Regions from separate parts of the Guptibacillus sedimenti genome, predicted to be linked through region 1. Evidence: riboswitches for the same ligand, from Rfam matches in the RefSeq annotation. Region 1 holds a riboswitch; each other region holds the start of a gene.
The links. Region 1 has a riboswitch for cobalamin ahead of PQ578_RS18455 (acyl-CoA thioesterase). Riboswitches for the same ligand answer to the same signal wherever they lie in the genome.

Region 1 (7,785 bases):
GTAGGACGTTCTCCTGGAGGTACAGCAAAAACGAGACTCGCTTTAACAGACGGCGTAAATAAAGACTTAAATGAGTTTCCTCGTCAGTTAAAAGAGCTTTCTCACTATTTAACCGATTCTATGCCTAGCGGACATGAATATGCTGGTATCAAAGCAGCACCACAAACGAACACCCCGCCTTCCCTCTGGCTTCTTGGCATGGGAGAAAACAGCGCAAAAAGAGCAGCAGAGTTAGGAATTGGCTATGTTTTTGGCCACTTCATTAAACCCGATCGAGGAGAAAATACGTTAAAAACCTACTATGAATTGTTCAAATCAACCTACTTTAGTTCATCCCCTTCTGCAATCATAGCGCTTTTTGTTGTTTGTGGAGAAACAGATGAACATGCTGAGGAACTTGCTCAAAGCCAGGACCTCTGGCTTTTACGTGTTGAAAAAGGCCTCGATAGTCGTATTCCCTCTCCTGAAGAAGCAAGGAAATATCGATATACAGCTTCCGAAAAGGAAAGGATAGAGACAAACCGAAAGCGAATGATTATTGGTTCTCCGTCTACAGTTAAAAAGAAAATCGATGACTTGGCCGAGCTTTATGAGACAGAAGAATTTATGGTACTGACAAACTTACACGACCCTAAAGAACGGAAAAATTCATATAAACGCCTTGCACACCTTTATTTATAAAGATACCTAAAAGACAAACTCCCCTAATCTTAAACGAATTAGGGGAGTTCATCGCTATTCAGTTAATTCCGCTCGATGCCGTATGCGATAGAATTCATAGAAATTCTTAACAATGACTTTAATAACTGAATAAAGTGGGATAGCAATCAGCATTCCAATGAAGCCATATAAAGCAGCTGCTACAATGAGTAGTAAAATAATCGTTAAAGGATGAATGTTTAACCTTTTGCCAAGTACTACAGGGGCTACCAGGTTTCCTTCTAATTGTTGAACGACTATTGTAATAATAATCACATACAACGCTAAAATAGGTTCTTGAGTTAAAGCCACCACAAGTGCTGGGATAACTCCAATGATAGGTCCAAAGAATGGAACCACAGCTGTGACCATAACAAACAGTCCTAATATTAATGCATAAGGTAGGCCGATAATTAAATAGCCAACATACATTAAGATTCCGTCTACAATCGCTACAATAATTTGCCCAATGATATAAGCAGATAGCGTTTCATCTATCTTATGAAGAATCTTTCGCCCTTCCCCTTGATGTTTATTAGGGATTAACTTCAACAGAAAAGGACTTAATTTGTGATCATCCTTAAGGAAATAAAACAAAACAAAAGGCACAATGACGAGAACTGTGGTGGCACTTGTTAATGCACTCACAACTTGCATGATATGATCACCCAAATTTTGTGTTAAATTCCCTAAAAAACCTGTTGCTTTTTGTTGGAGGTTTTCTACCGAAAACATTCCCATATCCTTATTCTCCATCATCTTTTCTGCATCTTTTGCTGATTCCTTCAACTTCTCAGGTAATTCCTTTGAAAACTCAGATACCTGGCTTTGTATCGGATTTGCTAGAAAAGTAAAACCTGTATAGAGGATACCTGCAATTGCCAAAAACACGACTAATATCGCGGCAAGATCCGACACATAGGGAACTTTCTTCATTAACTTAACAATTGGCTTAATCGCATAGTACAAAAAGCCAGCAATAAGAACGGGGTAGAAAAGTGTACCGATAATTGTTTTTACTGGTTTTACTAAACCTAACTCCGTTAAAAAGAAGAAACAAATTAATAATAGAATTATACCTGTAATATACTTAAAAAAATCATGTTTAATCCACATTGGTCGTCTCCTTTGGTTATTTCGTTGCACTCTAACTCCTATACCACTCAACTATCTTTTCCTAACTTTGTTTTCAAAAAAAGTTTCTTATTCCAAGTAATCAGGATGAGAACGAAAGAAAGGAGAGATGGATAACTCCGCTCTCCCTTTTTGTTATAACATGGTTAAAATTTCTGCTAAGTTCTTACTTGTTACTTTACGTTCCAATCGTTTTTGAGCTCGTTTTTGCGCCAGCACATTAAGTTGCCTCTCCCCTTCTGTTTCTGGTTCAATTCCAGGGACTTGCATCGGCTTTCCTTCAAGCAAAGCAACAAACGAAATAAAGCACGTAGCTGCTACACGATCTGCACCTGTCAATAAATGTTCAGCGGTTACTTTCACAAAAACTTCCATAGAACTTTTTCCTGTCCAAATGACAAATGCTTCATAATGAATCGAATCTTCTTCAGTAATAGGATGCAAAAACTCAACTGTATCCATTGATACCGTGACGCATTCTAGACGAGAATGCCTTGTTGCTGCGATTGATGCTAACATATCCATGTCCGCAAGTAATTTCCCTCCAAATAAGGTTCCGTGACTGTTCAAGTCCGGTGGAAAAATACGACTGCTCTTATAGACTCTTGATTCGCTTACTGTCTTTTTCATATCCTCTCTCCTTTTCCAAACAATAAAAAATGCATCCTCTTTCCACAAGAGCATGCATAACGAATAGGCATCATCTAGCCTTCTCGATACACCCCCCTATCATCCGTAGGTCAATCAGTGCTTTAGAAAAGGCAGGTCTCCTGACTTGAAGCTTCTTAGAACGAATACTCCTTCCCTATCATTGATAAGTGGAATAACGCATCGTTTATACTTCTTACAGTGGCGGGACCGCATTGGATTTACACCAATTTCCCTATTATGTACTGGATTCAGCACACCTTTTCCATATTTATTCAATTGTACTTCTTCATTCTTTACTTCTTTCTTTACAAAGTCAAGACACGTCCTTAATCAAACGTTTGTTTAATCTCTTTTTTATTAATCAAACGTTTGTTTAACAAAAGGTCTAAAAAAAAAGACGCCATTCAGGCGCCTAATAGTCATTCACTCGTAGAGTTCTCAACCATATTATTTAATTCTGATAGGCTGTTTCCCTCGAATCGTTTTTCATCAACCAGTAAGGCAGACGTTGCAGAAACATTTTGCTTGTTTGCATAAGCAAGATCGGCTTCTACTGCTTTTTCACCGGCTCCACCTTTATAGGCAGAAACAACCTTATCTGTTTCTTCCTCGCTCACCAAACCACTAAGAGTTTCGGTTAAAAACGACAAACTTGCTTTGTTTTTATCTACCTGAAGCTGATCATAGACAACGTGGTGAAATTGCCAGAAAACATCGTTTCCAAGCTCTTGGTAAACCACTTCAGCAAACTCAGCTGCTCTAGTTGAATCCTCATCAACAAATGGGTGCTGAACAAAGTAAAATTTAACTTTCCCCGTAGCAATCAGTTTTTCTTGAATCAATGGAAATAAAGAATCATTAAATGATTGACAGGAACGGCATCGATAGTCTCCGAAAGCCACCAATTCTACCGGAGCCGTTTCTTCTCCTAGAAAAGGTTGATTTTCTAATTGAAAACCTTTCGTATCAGCAAATGGCTTAAATCGCATGATAATAACCAAAAGAACAAGCACAATACCTACAACTAAGAAAAACCATCTAGCACTTCGTTTTAACTTCTTTTTAGGTTTAGCCAATCACTCACTTCCTCTTTAATCCTTCGATTCCGACTCCTGGTTAAATGGTAACGACTTGATCAAGTAGTTGGATAGGCTATAAGGTCCGCCTCCACTTAAAAAAAGCGAGACCGACATTGCTAGAAAAGCGATATCTAACTCATAGCCGCCAAGCATACCTGTTGACCTTTTTACTGTAAGAAGAGCGCCGATTAGAATCATAGAAAATAACACGCTAATGAAACGTGTTCCTATACCAAGAATCATTAAAATTCCTCCAGCTATCTCAATAACAGCAACAACATAAGCTAGAAAACCAGCAATCCCAATTGTTTCAAAGAATGCTATCGTGTTTTCAATACCTCCAGAAAACTTTAAAAACCCATGAACAAAAAAAAGCACACCTACGACCAATCGAATTGTTAACAATCCGAGATGGGGATAGGTTTTCATCGTTGATCCTCCCCAGATACTAACATTATTTGACACCGTTCGACAGAGTCATCCGCTTAAACGTTATCATAGGGAATGGCTATGACGCAAAAGGATTACGACCTATTTTTTACTGTTTTTGACGTCTCGTAAGTGTTGAATGACGAATGATCTGGTTAATCACTTCTGAGAATACTAATCCGACTGCAATCGAGCCTGAAATCATAAAAGCTTTTGCTGCGAGGTTAATGGCATTGTTATAGTCATTTTGGACAAAATTCCGCATCGCATCATACGCTAATCCACCAGGAACAAGCGGAATAATTCCCGCTACGCTAAAAATAATAACGGGCGTCCGATACATTTTTGCAAAAAACTGACTAATCACAGCAATAAAGAAAGAAGCGGTCACCGTTGCAACGACTACATCGATTCCTGAAGCTTCCATAACATAATAAATCATCCAACCGCACATGCCGACAAATCCACCCTTTATTAGAGAGGATTTCGGAGCATTAAACAACAAGCCAAAAGCTGCGCTTGCCACAAAGCTCGTTACAATCTGAGCAACAAATGTCATTTCCTTACTTCCTTTCTACAAAAATGATACAACAAGCGCAATACCTGCTCCGATTGCAAAAGCTGTTAAAAATGCTTCTGCGCCTTTTGATAACCCGGATATAAGATGTCCAGCCATCAAATCTCTTACGGCGTTCGTAATTAACAACCCCGGAACAAGTGGCATAACCGAACCAATAATAATTTTATCAAGTTGTTCACCAAGTCCTGTCGAAACAAATAGAACAGCAAGTAAACCAATTACGAACGAAGCAAGAAATTCAGAAAAAAACTTAATGGGTACGAGACGATTAAATAGGGTTACACTATAAAAGCCACCTCCGCCAGCAAGAACTGCAGGCACAAAATCATTCCACTGACCTTCGAACATAATTAAAAAACAACCGCTGGCAACCGCTGCAGCAATGAATTGTTTCGGAAAGGTATAGCGCTCGGTCATCTTATCAAGACGATAAAGCTCATTGTATGCTTCTTGAATCGATAAATCGCCGCTACTTATCCGTCTCGAAATACTATTTACTTTTGTCACCTTATCGAGATCAGTCGTTCGATCTGATATGCGGATTAACTGCGTTTTAGAAGGTTCAGGACCTTCAATTGAAAAAATAATACCAGTTGGTGTTACGTAACTATTCGAATGAGATGCACCGTAAGCGTCCGCTATTCGTGTCATCGTATCTTCTACTCGATACGTCTCTCCACCGTTTTGTAGCATGACCTTTCCTGCCAATAAGCAAACTTGTATAATGTCGTACGCATAACTCGATTGATTTTCCATACTTCGCTCCTGACAACCTTAAAATATCTTAATGACACTTAGTTTATATGAACCTGCTAATATTTATCAAATATTAACGAAGATCCCCTTTCGATTATGTAATACGTTGATTAAAAGAGAAAATAGCGCAAGGCTTAGCCTCGCGCTATTGATGTGAAGTCCTTTGCATCTGTGAATAGATTGACATATACGTATTGGATTCTTCCACCTTACCCATCTCACGGTAAACTTTCGTTAACCATTGTACTGGAGTTGGGTCTGTTGGATGAAGCTCCATCTCCCAATCGAAGCAGGTAATCGCTTCATCATACTGCTTCATTTTATGATAAAGTTTTCCTAGCTGAAATTGCTTATCTGGATCATCCTGAATATCTACCATCGTTTGTACCGTTGATAGTATCGAGAGGTCGTTGTTTTTCTCAATAAAAGGCTTCACCCAACTATAGACGTAGCTTAATCCAAATTCATGGAGCATTCTTGGTATAAGCGCATGAAGCAAACCATCTAGGTAAGGTCGATTTTCTTTATGTCCAAGTAAATTTTGTAGAGAAATGAAATCAATAGCTGCCAAGGAGATGCTTTGATCTTGAAAGGCTTTTAGTAGAAGTTCATATTCACTTTGTAAGATCGCTTGCTTTTCGGATAATAAATGAATCGCTTCGCTTGTTTTATTCAAATACATGAGCGCTTCAAAAGCATTTTTTCTGAGTTGTAAGTGGTGAGGCGCTTCAGTGTACATTAACCAAAGCAGACGAGCTCTCTCAGGTTCAGAGAGTGTGACATGGATAAGGGATTGTGGGTCCAATTCTTCCTCACAAGGAGACTGGAGATAAAGGTGGAGTCGCAATGCGGATAATTCAAACATACGTTTTTCTTTACGAAAGATCGTTTCAAGAGAACTGTGATTGAGCTTCAAATCTTCGTAAGCCTTGATTTCAGCAAACAGGGGATCTGCCTCTACAAGCTCACTGTAATCTCCTTCGTATATATTTCTTATTGTTTGGTATTCTAACTTGCGCGCTAGCTCAAGTGCCCACTTATTTGTTGGATCAAAATGTAGCATTGTTGCTAGAATTTGAAACGCTAAGCGCAATTGCCCGTTCCGTCGGTACTCGTAGAAGTGCTTTCGCATTAACTTGATAATCGTATCGTTTGAGAGAAATGAGTCAAAGTAAGAAAAAATAAAGGCTGTCTCTTGAGGAGTATAATGCTTTTGGACAGATTGAAAGACTTGCTTAGTGGATTTGAGGAGAAGCGTTCGATTAGACAAAAAATGATCAATAAGCGGATGTGAAGCTTGAAGTACGATGCCATTTTGGAAAGCTTTCTCAACGAGAGAATCACTCTTCATTTCGGCTGTTTTTCCTGTAATAAAATCATCTTTATAGAAGAAAAGATAAAATTTACTTCCGTCTACCTTCTCTGCTTCAAGAATTTTCATTCTGTGATGAATCGCAAGGCGTTCAACACGTAATTGGACTTGTCGTTGATTCGAGATGACAGTAACACTTTGAGGTTGCTCGATCATTGAAATCCCTCCCGGGCAGAGCTAAATTTAATACCTTCCACCTTCATTCTACCACTCTGTTGCATAGGAATAAAGCGAACAATCCCTCCCTGCAGAAAGTAAGTCGAACAAATGAATTTAAGAGAGACAGGCTTGCCTCCCTTCTAGCTTCTATAGCTTCCGTATCCAGCTCAATACCAATAGCTTTATTTCGGGTTCGATCGGACTTTTCACCTGATTTTTGTAAATGTTTATAATACTTGAGAATCGATTTGGAAAAGCGTGTCATTTCCTTGAATGTATGTTTAGTTTCTTTGTATTCTCATTTCGATCGACAGGTCTGCTGCCATGAATCATCACATTAGCAGGAGACTTCCCTTCCCTTCCAGAAGGTAATGAAAGAGTAGCAATTTTAACAGCTCCTCCTTAAAATCGATTAGTAAGGAATTCTTTATGATCAGTGTATTTTCATTATACCTAATCCTCACTGTAGTCATTTGAGGTTACATACCAAGTTTTATGATGTTAGATTTTCTAACGTTATGTGTTACTACTTTATCAAAGAGCATGTATAATGGATATTTGTGCGACAGATTCTAACGTATTGTTGTTATTGTCAGAAAATACGTTATTTTTTCCATTATTTTAAAAAAGATTCCTAGCCCGCGTTAGATTCTGAACAAATAAGGGAAGTGTGATAATATCTTCCATTCCTCTTTCCTAAATCTTTTTATAGAAGGGACTTACATATGGATATTCTAAAAGCGATTGTTGATGCTGGTAATGAACTCATCTGGTCAAACATTTTAATTGTTATTCTCATTGGTGTCGGTCTTTATTTCACGATTCGTTCACGATTCGTTCAATTCCGCCTGTTTGGTGAAATGTTTCATGTACTATCAGAAAAAGAAACGATGAAAGGAAGAAAGAACTCTGTCTCGAGTTTACAA
Region 2 (7,785 bases), on a different contig from region 1:
GGAGCGAAGAATCATCAGGTTGGAAAAGGGGGCGAGCAGTGATGAGAACGATGAGTCATCCCCTACAAAGTCCGCGAAAGCTTCATCAATGATGATGGCGCAATCGTACCTTTTCGCCGCTTCGACTAAAGCGAGAATGGAAGCGGGGTCATATGTGACGCCGGTTGGGTTGTTTGGGGTACAAAGAAAAACCGCATCAACGTACGGCATTTTTTCAACCAAGTGTGAGCCTAGCGCCCATTCTCCTTCTTCGAGGGTATGGTAGGTCACTTCGCATCCCGCACGAAGGCAAGCCGTTTCATATTCAGAGAAAGTCGGTTGGACGATGCAAACGCGCTTCCCCGCTAAATAACGACCGACAAGCGTAATTAGTTCAGCGCCTCCGTTTCCGATAAGCAGCTGATTTTCTTCCACGTCATGGACGTTCGCGAGTTTTGTCATTAAGCTGGCGGCATGCGGATCAGGATAAGTTGTGATGAGATCGAAAGCGTCTTCCCATGTTTCTTTAAGAGACGGTGGCGGTCCGAGCGGATTCAGGTTCGCACTGAAATCAATTGTACGCTCGGGCGAGTCGATTTGGAGTGCTTCGTATAAGTAATGCGTGTTAGCGCCATGAGATGGTAGCGTCAATGAGGAGCCCTCCGATCCAGAGAATAAGTAAAAATAGAATGCTTGCGCGATTCATGATTTTGATCGCTTTTGGAATATGTAGCGCGCTTAGCTTCAAAATGGGATCTCCCATACGCGCGCGATTTGAAACGATGCCTTTGTATGTGTTCACGCCACCAAGCTGTACGCCAAGAATCGCAGCGGTTGCCGCTTCGCCCCAGCCGCTGTTCGGACTTGGATGCTGTTTGGCATCGCGAAAAAGAACGTGCCAGGCGCGGCTGATGGTCGAGTGCTCCGGCCGTTTGACGAGAATCATACAAATACCGGTTAGCCGCGCTGGAATCCAGTTCACCACGTCATCAAGCTTTGCTGAAGCGTAGCCGAATTCTCCGTACTTATCGTTTCGGTAGCCGACCATGGAATCGCACGTATTGATGGCGCGGTAGACAACCGCACCGACACTTCCGCCAATTAGCGCCCAAAATAATGGCGCTGTGATGCCATCGCTCGTGTTTTCAGCGACCGTTTCAACTGTACCGCGTACGACTTCGCTTTCGTTGAGGTTTGCTGTGTCACGACCGACGACCCAGGAGAGCTTTTCGCGCGCTTCTGTCATATGACCGTCTTGTAGCGGTTCGTAAACATCAAACGCCGCATTTCGCAGGCTTTTTTGTGCGATTGTTGTGGCGATCAGGATCGCTTCATAGAAAATACCGACAAGCGGGTGAAGCGTGTAGGCGATTGTTACGGTAAGACCGGTGATACTTATGACGACGAAGAGCACGGTTAGCATCATGAACGCACCTTTTTGCTTGCGGTTCTGGCCGTTGTTCCAGCGTTTTTCAAGGAAGCTTATGAGCTTGCCAAATCCCTTTACCGGATGTGGCCAATTGGGCGGATCGCCAATCAGACGATCCAGGAAAAATGCTACGGTGATAGCAAGCAGGTGGTTCAAAATCATTTCGGGAGCCTCAAGCGATAGTTCTCAAGCGCCTCAGTCGTACACGCATAAACGCCTTCGCTGATCAGTTTTCCAAGCGTTGTAATCGTTCCGGCATACGCCTGGTGCTCGCCTCGCTGAGTGGCGGCGATCAGAATGCTGTCGGTTGAAGTTCCGGTTGCCGTGGTGCCTGTCACCGCGTCTTTTACTTGCTGGTCGTGCATCACTTTTACTTTCGCTTCCGTTGCCGTCATAATGCTTTGAATGAACGCTTCGTCTGTGAGCGTGCCATTCACGAAAACCCACGTATTGATCGTTCCCGGAAGCGGTTCGTAGACGTGCTCACGGCTTTTCGACGCATCAACGGCATTGCCGACGCCAGCAGTCACAACGACGAAAACAGAAACGTCATCGTCCTCAATGAGGCGATAAGCGACGTCCTCGAGCCGAACGGCCGTCATCATGCCAACTGTTTCCGTTGGATCGATGCCGTGTGCTTCAAGAAAGCTCGTCATCTCCCCTTTATGATCGGTGCAGTTATACGTTTTATCTACGTGACGGTTTACAAAGGTGCGGTACCAACCTGTTCCTGAGCCAACAACGCCGGAAGACATCGTTCGGAGCGGGAATGGTGCGTTCAGGGTGATCATGTCATTTTGATGGGCAAGCCATTCTTCCGTAATGCGAAGATCATTTAAATCCTCCGCCTGCTTTTCCGGCAGCAGCAGCATTTGCGGCTTTGGCACGGTTGGATGCGGATGCTTCTCGATTTTCGTTCTGTAAACGGTCTGAATGCGCTCCTCGTTTAACACGTCATTTGGCTTGTTGTGCAGGTTGATTTGCCCATTTTCAAGAAGAAGAAGGCGATCGCAGTAAAGTCCCGCTAAATTCAAATCGTGAAAAATCGAAATCACCGTAAGACCCTGTTCCCGCGTCCACCTTTTTAACAAATCAAGTAGCTCTTTTTGATAGGAAAGATCCAAGTGATTCGTTGGCTCATCTAATAAAAGAATTTCAGGTTCTTGCGCAAGCGCCTGAGCGAGAAAGACGCGCTGGCGCTCACCGCCAGAGAGCTCATTCACGTAGTGATCTTCAAAACTTGCGATGCCGGTTTGCGCCATCGTGCGCTGGACGATCGCTTCGTCATGTTCGCTCCACGATTGGAACCAGCCGGATTGATGGGCGTAGCGACCGAGCGAAACGGTTTCTTTTACCGTATAGGGAAAAGCCTGCTCCGCGTGCTGTGGCAGGACCGCGAGCACGCGCGCCAGCTGTTTCGCTGAGTAGCTTGCGATCGGCTTTTCTTTTAGCAAAACGGAGCCTGACTTTGCTTTCAGAATGCCGCTAACCATTTTAAAAATCGTCGTTTTGCCGCTTCCGTTCGGACCAACGATTCCGAGCAGCTCGCCTCTCTCTACATCAAACGAGATGTCGGCGAGCACGTCGTGACCGGGGTATCCTCCTGTAACAGATTGTACGCTAAGCATGCTTATCCTCTACTTTCTTTACGTCTTCGAATTAAAATAATGGCAAACACCGGCGCACCGATGAGCGATGTAATCACGCCGATCGGAAGCTCTGTTGGTGAAATGATCGTGCGCGAGATCAAGTCCGCGACGATCAGAAATGCGGCGCCGAGTAAAATCGAGAGCGGCAGTAAATGGCGGTGATCCGGTCCCCATAAGAGGCGCGTTAAATGCGGAATCACAAGACCAACAAAGCCAATCGTTCCTGACACAGCGACAGCCGCGCCTGTTAAAATCGAGCCGCCTATCAGAATCCAGAGCTTCCGTTTCGCGACGTTTACGCCGATATGCTGAGCGCGCTCTTCCCCAAACGACATAGCGTTCAGCTCTTTCGTACTGAAAAGGAGAATGCCTGCGCCAATGATGAAAAATGGCAGGATAATCCCGATATATTCCCAGCCGCGCATGGACACACTTCCGAGGAGCCAGCCGATGATCTGTCTTAGTTCCTCACCCGTTAGCGCGATCATGAGAGATAGAAGTGAGCCAAGAAAAGAGCTAAAGACGATTCCTGTTAAGATAATCGTCTCGACGCGCATCGATCGCTCGATTTGTCGTGCAAAGAAAAGCACGAGGAAAATCGTGAGGATCGAAGCGGCGATGCTCATAACAGGAAGGGTGAACACCCCGACAAACGGAATGGTAAGGTTGAAAAAGAGCACGAGCACAGCTCCGACCGATGCGCCAGATGATACGCCGAGTACGTACGGATCGGCTAATGGATTACGTAGTAAACCTTGAAAAGCGGCCCCTGCTATTGCAAGAGACGCCCCCACAAGACCTGCCAGGATGACGCGTGGCAGGCGAATATCCATCACAATCGTTGTAAACATCGGATCCGTTTTTCCTAAAGAAGGAAGGTGCAGCACTTCGGTTCCGATTAATTTTAAAATCGTGAGCACCGGGACGGAAACGGTGCCGATCGAAATGCCGAGCAGCATAGCGGCAATCAAAAGCCCTGTCGCTATCGGATAGGCAATGAACCGTTTATTCAGCAAAAACATCCGGGTAAACCGCTTTTGCAAGTTCCTCTACTCCTTCAACGAGACGAGGGCCTGAGCGCGTGACGAGGTCCGAGTGCACGTCGACAACTTGCTCTTCTTTTACCGCCGTTACGTTCTGCCAGCCGTCACGGCTTAACACTTGCTTGATGGGATCCTCTGTATAATAACCGTACGTTGTGATGATCACGTCAGGGTCTGCTTGAATGATCGCTTCCTGATCGATTTGGTTCCATCCTTCCTCGTCGTGCGTCACGTTCTTCGCATGAATCATCGAAAGCATGTCATCCATGAACGTATTTTTCCCTGGAGAGAAGATTTCAGGTGCAGGTGCAACTTCGACGAAGACCTCTTTCTCATCATCTTCAGGGATGTCTTCCGCTTTTGCTTGAATGTCTTCAAGCTGCTGCTTCATGTCACTGATGGTTGTTTCGGCTTGTTCGGTTTCACCTGTTGCTTGTCCGATCATTTCAATTGATTTGTACACTTCTTCAAAGCTTTTTGCATCGTTTACCACAAGTACAGCGATGCCCGCATCGCGAAGCTGTTGAAGACCGGCTTCTGAGTTATGTGCGCTTGATCCGTGGGCAAGTACGAGATCAGGCTTGAGCGAAATGATTTTTTCGACGTTAAATTCCATGCCGCCGATTTTCTCAATGTCAGTCGTTTCTTCCGGATAGTTCGCGAAATCTGAAACGCCGACAACTTCTTCACCAGCGCCAAGGTCGAATAGAATTTCCGTGTTACTCGGAATGAGAGAGACGATTTTCTCAGGATCTTTCTCGATCGTCACTTCCTCATCGAGCGCATCGGTGATGGTTACTGGGAAAGCGCTATCTTCTGACTGTTCAGCCTGGTCTGTTGTTGCATTTCCTTCATTCGTTGCACCGTTTTCCTCGCTTGCGCCGCAACCAGCGATAATTCCTGTCACGAGAAAAAGTAAGACGAGTAGTGAATAAAGCTTTTTCATGTGTGTTTCTCCTCCTGTACGATGATGTCTCTAAAATAAAAAAATCCCCACGCCGGAGGGCATGAAGATGGTCGAATGGAAGTAACGGCAGCCAAAAGCTACACCTGAATCCGTTCGCACATCCCTATCCTCGTAGGCTGTTCGCGCTTGATTCAGGCAGGTCTCCTGGCTCATGGTTCTCGCGTGCTGCTCCTTCCCATTCGTTGTGCGAACAGTGGATTCTGCAGCAAGCGACCATTTACAGTGGCGGGACCGCGCTGGAATTGCACCAGCTTCCCTTTTAAGTCTTCATTGAAAAGACACCTGAATCGATCACTATGAAATTTCGTAACAGGTTTATTATACATGATTGTATGAGTGGGGGGAACTGTTGTCTTTTTTGGGGGTCAGGCTCCTCCCTGGCACCACACGACTTTCTTACTACCTTCTCTTCGTTAAGAAATACAAAAACCAGACGGCGTGGTTTTGCTCATCTAAGGCTGCGCCAGTGAACGCCTCTTTGATGAACGGATTATTCGTTTGATCAGCCACTCTTCTATAGAAATCTGCTGCGTCTTGTTCATCGTTCAAAGAGGCATCAAGGCCTGCCCAATAGTTTGTCGGACATACTTCGGTTAGCTTTGGAGAAGGCTCTTGACCGGTCAGTTGGGTATAAATGGACTTGAACAATTTAAAGTGCCTTTTCTCATCTTTTCGAATTTCTAGAATGCGATCTCGCTCGGTTTCATTCGGAGCGAGCTGAGCTAACTTTTTGTAACACTGAATGGCGCTATATTCTCCGTTAATGGCAGTCGCAATGTCTTCTTCGAGGGTGCGATAGTATGGGTACATGATTGAACTCCTTTTTTGCATGTGATAGGCACAGTATATGGGGAGGGGGTCTGGTTCGAGCCTGACCCCATTCAGATTTATATCTATCGATAACTCTTCTCCCTCAACACTTTAAAGGGATTTTCGTCCTCACAAAAAGCAGCAAAAGTGTCTCTCCATTGAGGACACTTTTGCTGCTTTTGTCTTTTAGTGGGGTCAGGCTCGAGCCTGACCCCCTCCTCCACCACACCTACACATTCTCCTGCTTCAACGTATCGACAATATTGTTCTTCTCTAATTTCTTAATCGAGTAAAGCATCGCCGAACCAACGATGATGAAGATGGCGACGACCACAAAGAGAAGGCTCATCCATGGAAGAGTAAATCCATAGACAAATGTATTTCTAAATGAGAGATACATCACATACATGATCGCAATGCTAAGTGGAAATCCGTACAGGATCGCCTTCATGCCATAGAAGATGCTTTCGTAGTTCATCATTTTATTAAATCCTTTCGGTGTCATGCCAATCGATTTCAGCATCGCAAATTCTCGCTTTCGAAGCGAAATACTTGTCGAGATCGTATTGAAGATATTCGCGATGGAGATAAGCGATATCAAGGTAATAAATCCGTACGTGAAGACTGACATAAAGAGGATCATCTGCTGATCACGCTGTCGATTTTGGAACACATTGTAAACGTATAGATCGTTTCGTTCTCCTTCTTCAATCGCTTCCTGCGTCGCCATTGGATCCGAACTATTCATGTAGAGATTCGTTTGAACATTTTCTTCAACACTGGTATCAATCAACTGATTCATGGTTTCCTCTGAAACGATAACGTCAATTCCACCTGCGCCAGACGCACTCACTCCCATTGGCACCTCATCGGCTAAGGCTCCAATTTGAATTTCATTTATTAATGTTGCTTCTTCTGTTTCATAATTCATCGTGTAAAGTTTAATCTTTTCACCAGGTTCGGTGTTAAGGGCTTTCGACTCCTTAAATTGACCTGACTCGCGATCTCTAAAGGAGATGTTTTCAATGACGATTCCGGCCTGATCCGTTAATTTCTCCTCCTCCACGCCTACCTTTTTTGCATAAGCATGAAAACTACGTTCATCTAATCCATGTAAAACCGCATTATATTGGTATTTGCCATCCTTCAAAAGGCCGTAATCCTCAGTTAAGGTTTTTTGTAAATCTATTGGGACAGCATCAGGATCCACAAATGTCGTTAGGTGTAGATCCTTAATTTAAAAGTGGATTTTGTTACATTTTTGAGCTTCGTAAACGGCTCGAGATCTTCTTTCCCTACTCTCTGTCCACTTACTTGAATATCAAAATTGATGTTTTGCTGTGATAGCTCAAGAGATTTTTCTAAATTCGATGTAAAATAGGACACCGACAAGAAAAGGATAATGCTGATTACAAGCGAGAAGACCGTCACTTGGTACCTTCTTTTATTCCGCTTTAAATTCTTCAAGCCAATTTCCGCTTCAATCCCAAATAATTTTCGAATAAACTTTGACGTTTTCACCGTTTTGCCAGTTAGCTTAATATCCTGAGTTTGTCGAATTGCATCAATGGCAGAGACCTTCGATGCTTTCCGCGCTGGCATATAGGATGAAATAAAAATCGTAATCACTGAAATCCCGCATGCTATAAGAATAGACATCGGTGTCGCCACCACGCGGAGCTTTTCCGTCCCTCCAAGCGCCCCTTCAATAAAGGAGTTAATGAACAGGAACGTCGCTGCAATGCCACCGAGACCAGCAAGAATTCCGATTGGAATACTGATGACACCAATAATCGCTCCTTCAAAAAAGACCGATGTTTGCTTTTGGCGTTTCGTCGCCCCGACGCTCGACAGCATCCCTAAGTGTCTCGATCGCTCCGATACACTAATCGCAAAAGCATTATAAAT
Region 3 (7,785 bases), on a different contig from region 1:
AAAGGCTTGAATCTGTTAAATAATCTGCTACTTTACTCGAATAGTCGGTTTGAATTGAGTCTAGAAAAGCGAGAAGTCCAATGATTTTCTTAAACGTATCTTGCTCATCTTCACTTAATGCTTCCCATTGCTTTACGTCGTTTGACATATTGATTTCAAACGGAGTCCAAAAGTTTCCTAGCATATTTTTATACATCGGATAAGCCCAGCTAAACCGGACATCATCCCAGTTTAGAACGTTTGAGCTCTTACCGTTAATAATCCCTGTTGAGCTATTCGGTGCAGACACGTCATAGAGCTTTCTTTTCTGTATCGTTGCCACTTTGATCTCCTCCTTTAACTTGCGCAGCTTTCACAGTCATCGATCTCAACTGAAGTACTCCTAGTGTAGTACGTTGTCTTCAATCCTTTTCTCCACGCCGTCAAATGAATGTTGAGCAAGTCCTTTGCTTTCACCGTGCTCTGCACATAAATATTAAATGAAATCGACTGATCGACATGACGCTGTCTTGCCGCATTTTGCTCAATACTCCACAGCTGATCAATATGATACGCCGATTTATAATACCAGGTTGTTTCATGGGAAAGGTCAGGTGCCGTCACTGGAATTTTATAATTCTTTTTTTCCTCTGAATATTCCTTTTGGAAAATCGGATCAATTGAAGCGGTTGATCCGGCTATTAAACTCGTTGAACTGTTTGGTGCAACAGCTAGTAAATAAGCATTTCTAACACCACTTGACTCAACTTTTTCTTTCAGTGCGCTCCATTTTTCATTCGTATAACCACGTTGTGTAAAGTACTCCCCGTTTTGCCAATCAGAGCCTTCAAAAAGAGAATAACTCCCTTTTTCAACTGCAAGTTCATGGCTCGCCTGTATGGTTAGGTAGTTAATTGTTTCATAGAGTTCATCTGCATAGTTTGCTGCTTCATAACTTTCCCAGACGATCCCCTTTTTCGCCAGTAAGTGATGCCAACCAAACGTTCCAAGACCGATACTTCGGTACTTCTCATTTGTTAACTGCGCTTGAGGGACTTCAATCGTATTAATATCAATGACGTTATCAAGCATTCTTACTTGAATCGGGATTAATCGCTCTAGGGCATTGGCTGTAACCGCACGTCCAAGATTGATGCTTGATAGATTACAAACGACGTAATCGCCAGGCGTTTTCGTAATGATAATTTTACCGTCTTTCGTCATTTCCTCTTCAACGGTCGTCGCACTCATATTTTGCATAATCTCGGTACAAAGGTTTGAAGCATAGATCATGCCAGCATGCTTATTCGGATTTGCGCGATTAGCCGTGTCGCGATAGAACATGTATGGCGTGCCTGTTTCCAATTGGGATTTCATGACACGCTTCATAATCTCAATCGCTGGGACGGTTTTTCTTGATAGTTTAGGATGATTTACGCACAACGCATATTTCATGCGAAATTCTCCTGCGCCTGTTTCATTATCATAAGTATCTTCAAGAGAAAACCCCATCACCTGACGGACTTCATGTGGATCAAACAAATGCCAGTCTGCCCGGTCTTCTACCGCTTCCATAAAAAGGTCTGGAATACACAAACCAGTAAAAAGATCATGCGTCCTCATGCGTTCGTCCCCGTTATTAAGCTTGGCATCAAGAAATTCAAAAACATCTTTGTGCCAAACATCGAGGTAAACCGCAACAGCGCCCTGGCGTTGACCTAATTGATCCACACTAACGGCTGTATTATTTAGTTGTTTCATCCAAGGTAAAACTCCTGATGAATTCCCTTTAAACCCTTTGATATCACTACCACGCGAACGAATTTTCCCAAGGTATGCGCCAATTCCTCCACCATTTTTTGATACGGTAGCGACGTCCGTATTACTGTCGTAAATGCCGCGGAGGCTGTCATCAACTGTATCAATAAAGCACGAGCTAAGCTGACCGTAACTTTTACCGGCATTTGAAAGTGTTGGCGTCGCTACTGTCATATAGAGATTGGATAACGCCCAGTAAGCTTCCTTAATGAATTCAAGTCGCTTTTCTTTCGGTTCATTCATCATCAGTGTCATCGCAATGACAAGAAAGCGTTCTTGCGGTAATTCATACACGTTTTTTTCATGATCGGTAGCAAGATAGCGGTCTGCAAGTGTGCGAAGGCCAATGTATGTAAAAAGACGATCTCGTGTTGGAGCGATGAACATCGCTACCTGATCCACTTCCTTTTTCGAATAAGATTGAAGAAGGGCTTCGTTATAAATCCCTTTCTTCGTTAGCTGTTGTAGAAGCCGATACAAGTTCCCTTCCCCATATACTTCCTTTTCATTTCGGTTACGAAGAGAATTCCGATAAAGCGTACGTAGATGAAAAGCTGCCGCCACATATGTCCAATCAGGCTCTTCTGCCGTAATTCGTTCCAATGCATTTAAGACAAGGATATTGTCAATCTCGTTTTGTGTAGGTTTTTCTGTTAGGCCCTTTGTTGTTTTCGCAAGGAAGCTTTCACTTGTCTGCAAATGATAGTCAATTAGAATAACGTTTACTTCCTCTATTAGTGTTGTTAACTTCGTATCAACCACTGTGCTCATTAGCCTCTCTCCTTTTTTTCATTATAAAAGGCTCACTCTTAGCAGAGTGAGCCTGGAGAAAACGACAAGTTAGACGTGCACATATGTACACATTTCCGATGCCATCTCTCACCCTCAATCCCCGAAGAATAGAAACGTTTTTGAGTACACGGCAGGTCTACTGGCTTGTGCTTCGTCCTTGGCAAACCTTCCCAGATTATTCTCCAGTGGTTTCTTGCCTCGTCCACACGACAGTTGCGGGGACAGCTCCGGATTCAGACCGGATTCCCTTTTAAGTCGTTCTACGACACCGCATACTCAACTATTTAATTATTTTAGATTTACCCCATATATAGTATGAAAACACTTTTAAACTACTAAATATTGATAACACCATCTTACATGACCCATCGTTTTTGCACAAGCTCTATTGTTACATTGACGAGGATTTATTTCAACTTTAAGGACAAACACCTATCACAATCACTTCGTTTAAGCATATATTGTTAACACCTAAAAAAGTTTCCTAAAGGAAAGAAAGGTGAGTATGATGAAAAAAACGACATGCTTTAAGAAGCTTGCTGGCTACACACAGCTCTGTCAGAAATTCGGTCTTCTAAGCGAAGAAGAAAGCAAAGAAATTCTACAAAAATTATATGAACACAAAACGTAATACCTTCATCCTGGTGGTAAAGGAAGCGTGATGATAACCCTTCCTCCCTTTTTAAGATTTTCTGCGTAAATTTCACCATGATGCTTTTCTACAATTGTTTTCGTAATCGCCAATCCGATTCCAGAGCCAGATTGATCTCCTGTGTAAAACCGTTCAAAAACACGATCGGGATTCTCTCCAAATCCAGTACCATCATCTTGAATTTCGATCGCAACCTGATTTTCCTCTTTCCGCATACGAATTTCGATGAAAGATGAGGCGAATCGTAGGGCATTCCCAATAATATTCAAGAAAGCTTGCTTCATTTTATCTGCGTCTACCTCTACATAAATCGCACAATCACCATCATATTTTAGCTTTAACCCGTTCTGGTAAGCTAATGGTTTTACTGCCGTCACCGCTTCTTTCATAATAAGTTGCATGTCAACTACTTCGTAGGTGAAAGCCTCTTCTACTGTTTCCAGTCTTGTTAAATAAGAAATATCTTGCACGATTTTCTTGAGTCGCTGCGTTTCATTTACGATTACTTCAAGACTATGCCCCACTTCTTCTCCGACAATCACGTCGTCTAGAATTCCTTCCGCATTCCCTTGGATTGCCATTAAAGGGGTTTTGAGTTCATGAGAGGCATTTTGAAGAAATTCTTTTTGGTCGAAATCATTCTTTCGTAGCTGATCCGTTAGTTCCTCGAAGGTTTCCGCTAGTTCATTAATTTCATCTTTTGACTTAAGTTTTAGTGGAGGCTGTGGCTTTCGCATACTAAATCGTCTCATGTGATTTGCCAGGAGACGAATCGGTCCTGTTATGCCTCTTTGCATCCAGGCCGCAAGGAGTACCGCAACCGCCGCAGAAACAAAGAGGCTCACCGCCTGTGCCTGTTCGATGATTCGATTAAAGCCTTCTAAACTCTCTACCTTTGTAAAAAGGACAAGACGGCCAATTTGCTCACGAGAGGCATTGATTGGCACTTCCTCTGTAACAAATCGCTTCCCCTTATTTTCTTCATACTCCTTTTGAACGTCATCATCGACATTTGAATAAATCGCCCTGTCATTCTGGTTATAAATAATGAATTGAGAAGAAATTAAATTACCCGCCATTTCAATTCTTCTACGATCCAGTAAACTATTCGGCGGCTGATTCCCTTTCCAATTTCGATCTTCAAGCATATGACTAATTTGAAGGCCTTCTTTTTGAAGCTGATCCCTGGCTTCACGAACAAGGTATTCTTGAAAAAGATAGCGAAATGAGACCGTTGTAATGAGAAGGATAACCACAATTAAAATCACGTAGCTTAGAAATAATTTCGTGCCGATCTTAAGCTTCTTCATCGATTTTATAACCATACCCCCAGACGGTCACGATTTGATAATCCGCATGTTCCATTTTTTTACGTAGCCGCTTCACTAGATCATCAATCAACCTACCATCACCTGCATAGTGATATCCCCAAATGGTTTCAATTAGTTTTTCTCTTGTGAATGGTTGCCCGGGGTTCTGAATAAGAAAAGCAAGTACATCATATTCTTTTGGTGTTAAGGCTAATTCTTGATCATCTATTTTTACTTGTCGTTTTTTCTTATTCAATTGGACATTTTTCAAATGAATGTGATAGGAAGATTGCCCCTGTTCTAATCGATCGATCCGTTTAAATATATTTTTAATCCGTACAACCAGTTCACGCGGACTAAATGGTTTTGTTAAATAATCATCCGCCCCCAGTTCGAGCCCCAGGATACGATCAAGTTCTTCATCCCTTGCAGAAACGACGATAACTGGTATAAAAGACTGCTTCCTTAACCGTCGAAGCAGTTCAAGTCCATCGACATTAGGCATCATAATATCCAATACGAATAAATCGGGTTCACTCGTTTTAAGAGCACTTAACACTTCAGCTCCATCCTGAAAGGTTGACACCGTAAACCCTTCTTTCTTTAAATACTTTTCTAAAATATCACGTATATTTTGTTCATCATCGATAACAAAAACGTGTGGCATTTCTTCACTCCGTTCTTTCGTCCACCATACTTTTTTCCTATTTTATCCTACGCTTCTCACACAGTAAATCCATCTATATAGTAGTAACGTAAATAAAAGAGATAGGGAAGCTCCCTATCTCTCATGATGACTAGCTAAGCTTTTCAATTAGCTGATCAAGCACCTCATTTTTTTGTTTAACCAATTCGGAAGCCTGTTCTCTGTTTGCTTTCATTTCTTGATGGGCTTCTTCACGTGCAGCTTTCTCTTCTTCCGTTAACTCCGGACGTTCTCCACTATCTTTCCACTCTTGCATCTTCGCTTCTTTTTCTTCATGGGCAGCTGTGAATTTCTCTTTTAAAGCATCCAACTGAGTATTTAGATCGGCAAGCTCTTTTTGAAGCTCGTCAACGCCGTCAACGCTTGCATCTTGATCAAGTAAGAGATCAATTAACTGATCTTTCTTTTCAGCCGTTTCCATTCGCAGTTCGCGCTCTTCAGATTGACCTTTAAAGTGACCTCTTTTTCCATGATGACCATCATGTCCCGCCATTTCCTCCTGCCCTATTACTGCTTCGTCTATTTCAGTTGATTCGCCATCTGCTGCATAAACATTAGCTCCAGCAATTCCTCCCGCAAGCATAACCGATGCAACTCCAATCATCCATTTGTTCAATTTCATCAATCTCCCTTCGAAGGTATGTTCTTACACTACCTATTATGGACAGCAACCTACGAAGAAATTTGTAAGAATGATGTGAAAACGATGTGAGTTTCCGCTATCGCTTTGTTAATTGCTGAATCACTTTTTCATCTAAGCTACGTACATGTAAATCTCGCTGTGGAAATGGAATTTCAACATTGTTTTCTGCGAGAATCCGATTGATGCGGAAATTCAAACTGCTTTTTGTTTCTACTGCTGCTTTGGGGGACGAGATCCAAATAAACAGTTGAAAATCTAGCGATGAATCACCAAAACCAAGAAAATTCACAAAAGGCGGCGGTGTTTCAAGAACATACATCGAGTGTTCCTTTTCTTCTTCTGCTACTTGTAAAAGAAGTGATCGAACAAGCTCGACATCCGATCCGTATGCGACACCAATTGGTAAGACAAGCCGCAACCGAGAATCGCCATAGGAATGATTGACAACCTGTTCTTCGATGAAGTAGGAATTTGGCATGATAATTCGTTCATTATCTAACGTGCGAATAATGGTTGCACGCATATTGATTTTCTCAATGTCACCAATGATGTCGTTAATAATGACACGATCGCCTACTTTAATTGGCCGTTCAAATAAAATGATTAAACCAGAGATAAAGTTATTTGCGATATTTTGCATACCAAAACCAATTCCTACACCTAGAACACCTGCAAATACGGTTAATGCACTAAGATCAATCCCTACTGTCGTTAAACTAATAACGACTGCTACGACCATTAACGTATAGTGAAAAATCCGATTAAATGTAAATTGCAATCCTGTATCTAAGCTATACCGATCATAAACAGGGGGCATCAGAAAAGAAGTTGCGATTTTTGAAATTCGATTGGCAAGCGTAATAATGAATAAAGCAATTAAAATAAGAAAGAGAGAAATTTCTACCTTTCCAATGGCAAACAAAGGGCTAAACATCCAACTGTTATTGGAATAATAAAGTAATACAAATAGGAGAATAGCGTAACCTGTAGTCCAATTGATAAAAGACAAGAAAGCTGGACGAATCCCATTTGGATACTCCTCTTCCGATTCTCTTTTTGTAAGCCATAATTTGATTAGAAATCGAATTAGAAAAAGACCTAGTATGACAGAAACGGTTATCATTAAATCCACAACATTCGCATTTTCAAAGATTGAAAGCACAAAAGGCAACTCCTTTTTGAGTCAGTTACCTTTTATCATATCACGGAAACTGTAACCGAAGCAGTTTCGATCTCGTCTAACATATAAATAACTGAAGTGGAGGCTCAGCTATGAAGAAATGGCTTTCTCTGATCTTTGCTTCTATCCTTATACTACCTGGATGCAGTTCAAATGAAGGAAGCAACTCTACAGAAAATAGTGATCGGGTTACCTCTATTGATCAATCCACTGAACAGAATAAAGGTAGTGATGTAGCAAAAGGAAACAGTTCATCCGCCGAAGCGACATCGGAATTGCCTGAACTGCAACAGGAACGCAAAGTTATTTTTAATGCTACCCTTTCCTTAAGCGTGGAAGATTTAACACTAGCGATTAATGAAATTAAGGAATCGACTAAAGTATTTGAAGGTTATGTTGTGGAAGAAAACACTTTTTCAGAGGAAAACGCCTATATTGGCTCAATGACCATTCGTATTCCTCAATCTCAATTTGACGCTTATCTACGCAAGGTAGAAACTCTCGCAAAAGGAGAACCGCAAAAATCCATTACTAGTAAGGATGTAACAGAAAATTACGTCGATCTATCTTCTCGATTAAAGGCAAAGGAAGCTGTTCAACAGAGACTTGAATCATTTCTAAACGAAGCAACGAAAACAGACGACCTGTTAGCCATATCAAATGAACTTTCTCGTGTACAGGAAGAGGTCGAACAGCTGAAAGGGC

Region 2: linked by a shared signal. The riboswitch ahead of PQ578_RS01430 (ABC transporter substrate-binding protein) and the one ahead of PQ578_RS18455 (acyl-CoA thioesterase) in region 1 are both predicted to bind cobalamin.
Region 3: linked by a shared signal. The riboswitch ahead of PQ578_RS03590 (ribonucleoside-diphosphate reductase subunit alpha) and the one ahead of PQ578_RS18455 (acyl-CoA thioesterase) in region 1 are both predicted to bind cobalamin.

The regions. Positions count from the first base shown of each region.
Region 1 is NZ_JAQQWV010000005.1:106,172-113,956, forward strand. Features, by position in the region: gene PQ578_RS18445 (LLM class flavin-dependent oxidoreductase) at 1-681, shown strand, start outside; gene PQ578_RS18450 (AI-2E family transporter) at 736-1,815, opposite strand; gene PQ578_RS18455 (acyl-CoA thioesterase) at 1,969-2,463, opposite strand; cobalamin riboswitch at 2,577-2,760, opposite strand; gene PQ578_RS18460 (DsbA family protein) at 2,904-3,560, opposite strand; gene PQ578_RS18465 (DoxX family protein) at 3,576-3,992, opposite strand; gene PQ578_RS18470 (threonine/serine exporter family protein) at 4,102-4,551, opposite strand; gene PQ578_RS18475 (threonine/serine exporter family protein) at 4,567-5,328, opposite strand; gene PQ578_RS18480 (tetratricopeptide repeat protein) at 5,474-6,856, opposite strand; gene PQ578_RS18485 (alanine/glycine:cation symporter family protein) at 7,585-7,785, shown strand, end outside.
Region 2 is NZ_JAQQWV010000001.1:276,086-283,870, reverse strand. Features, by position in the region: gene cobD (threonine-phosphate decarboxylase CobD) at 1-630, opposite strand, end outside; gene cbiB (adenosylcobinamide-phosphate synthase CbiB) at 605-1,570, opposite strand; gene PQ578_RS01440 (adenosylcobinamide amidohydrolase) at 1,567-3,036, opposite strand; gene PQ578_RS01435 (FecCD family ABC transporter permease) at 3,039-4,079, opposite strand; gene PQ578_RS01430 (ABC transporter substrate-binding protein) at 4,063-5,046, opposite strand; cobalamin riboswitch at 5,185-5,368, opposite strand; gene PQ578_RS01425 (ferritin-like domain-containing protein) at 5,467-5,877, opposite strand; partial or broken gene PQ578_RS01420 (ABC transporter permease) at 6,107-7,785, opposite strand, start outside.
Region 3 is NZ_JAQQWV010000001.1:741,705-749,489, reverse strand. Features, by position in the region: gene PQ578_RS03595 (ribonucleotide-diphosphate reductase subunit beta) at 1-322, opposite strand, end outside; gene PQ578_RS03590 (ribonucleoside-diphosphate reductase subunit alpha) at 337-2,568, opposite strand; cobalamin riboswitch at 2,702-2,877, opposite strand; gene PQ578_RS03585 (hypothetical protein) at 3,098-3,220, shown strand; gene PQ578_RS03580 (sensor histidine kinase) at 3,226-4,551, opposite strand; gene PQ578_RS03575 (response regulator transcription factor) at 4,538-5,218, opposite strand; gene PQ578_RS03570 (hypothetical protein) at 5,349-5,873, opposite strand; gene PQ578_RS03565 (mechanosensitive ion channel family protein) at 5,977-7,062, opposite strand; gene PQ578_RS03560 (DUF4349 domain-containing protein) at 7,173-7,785, shown strand, end outside.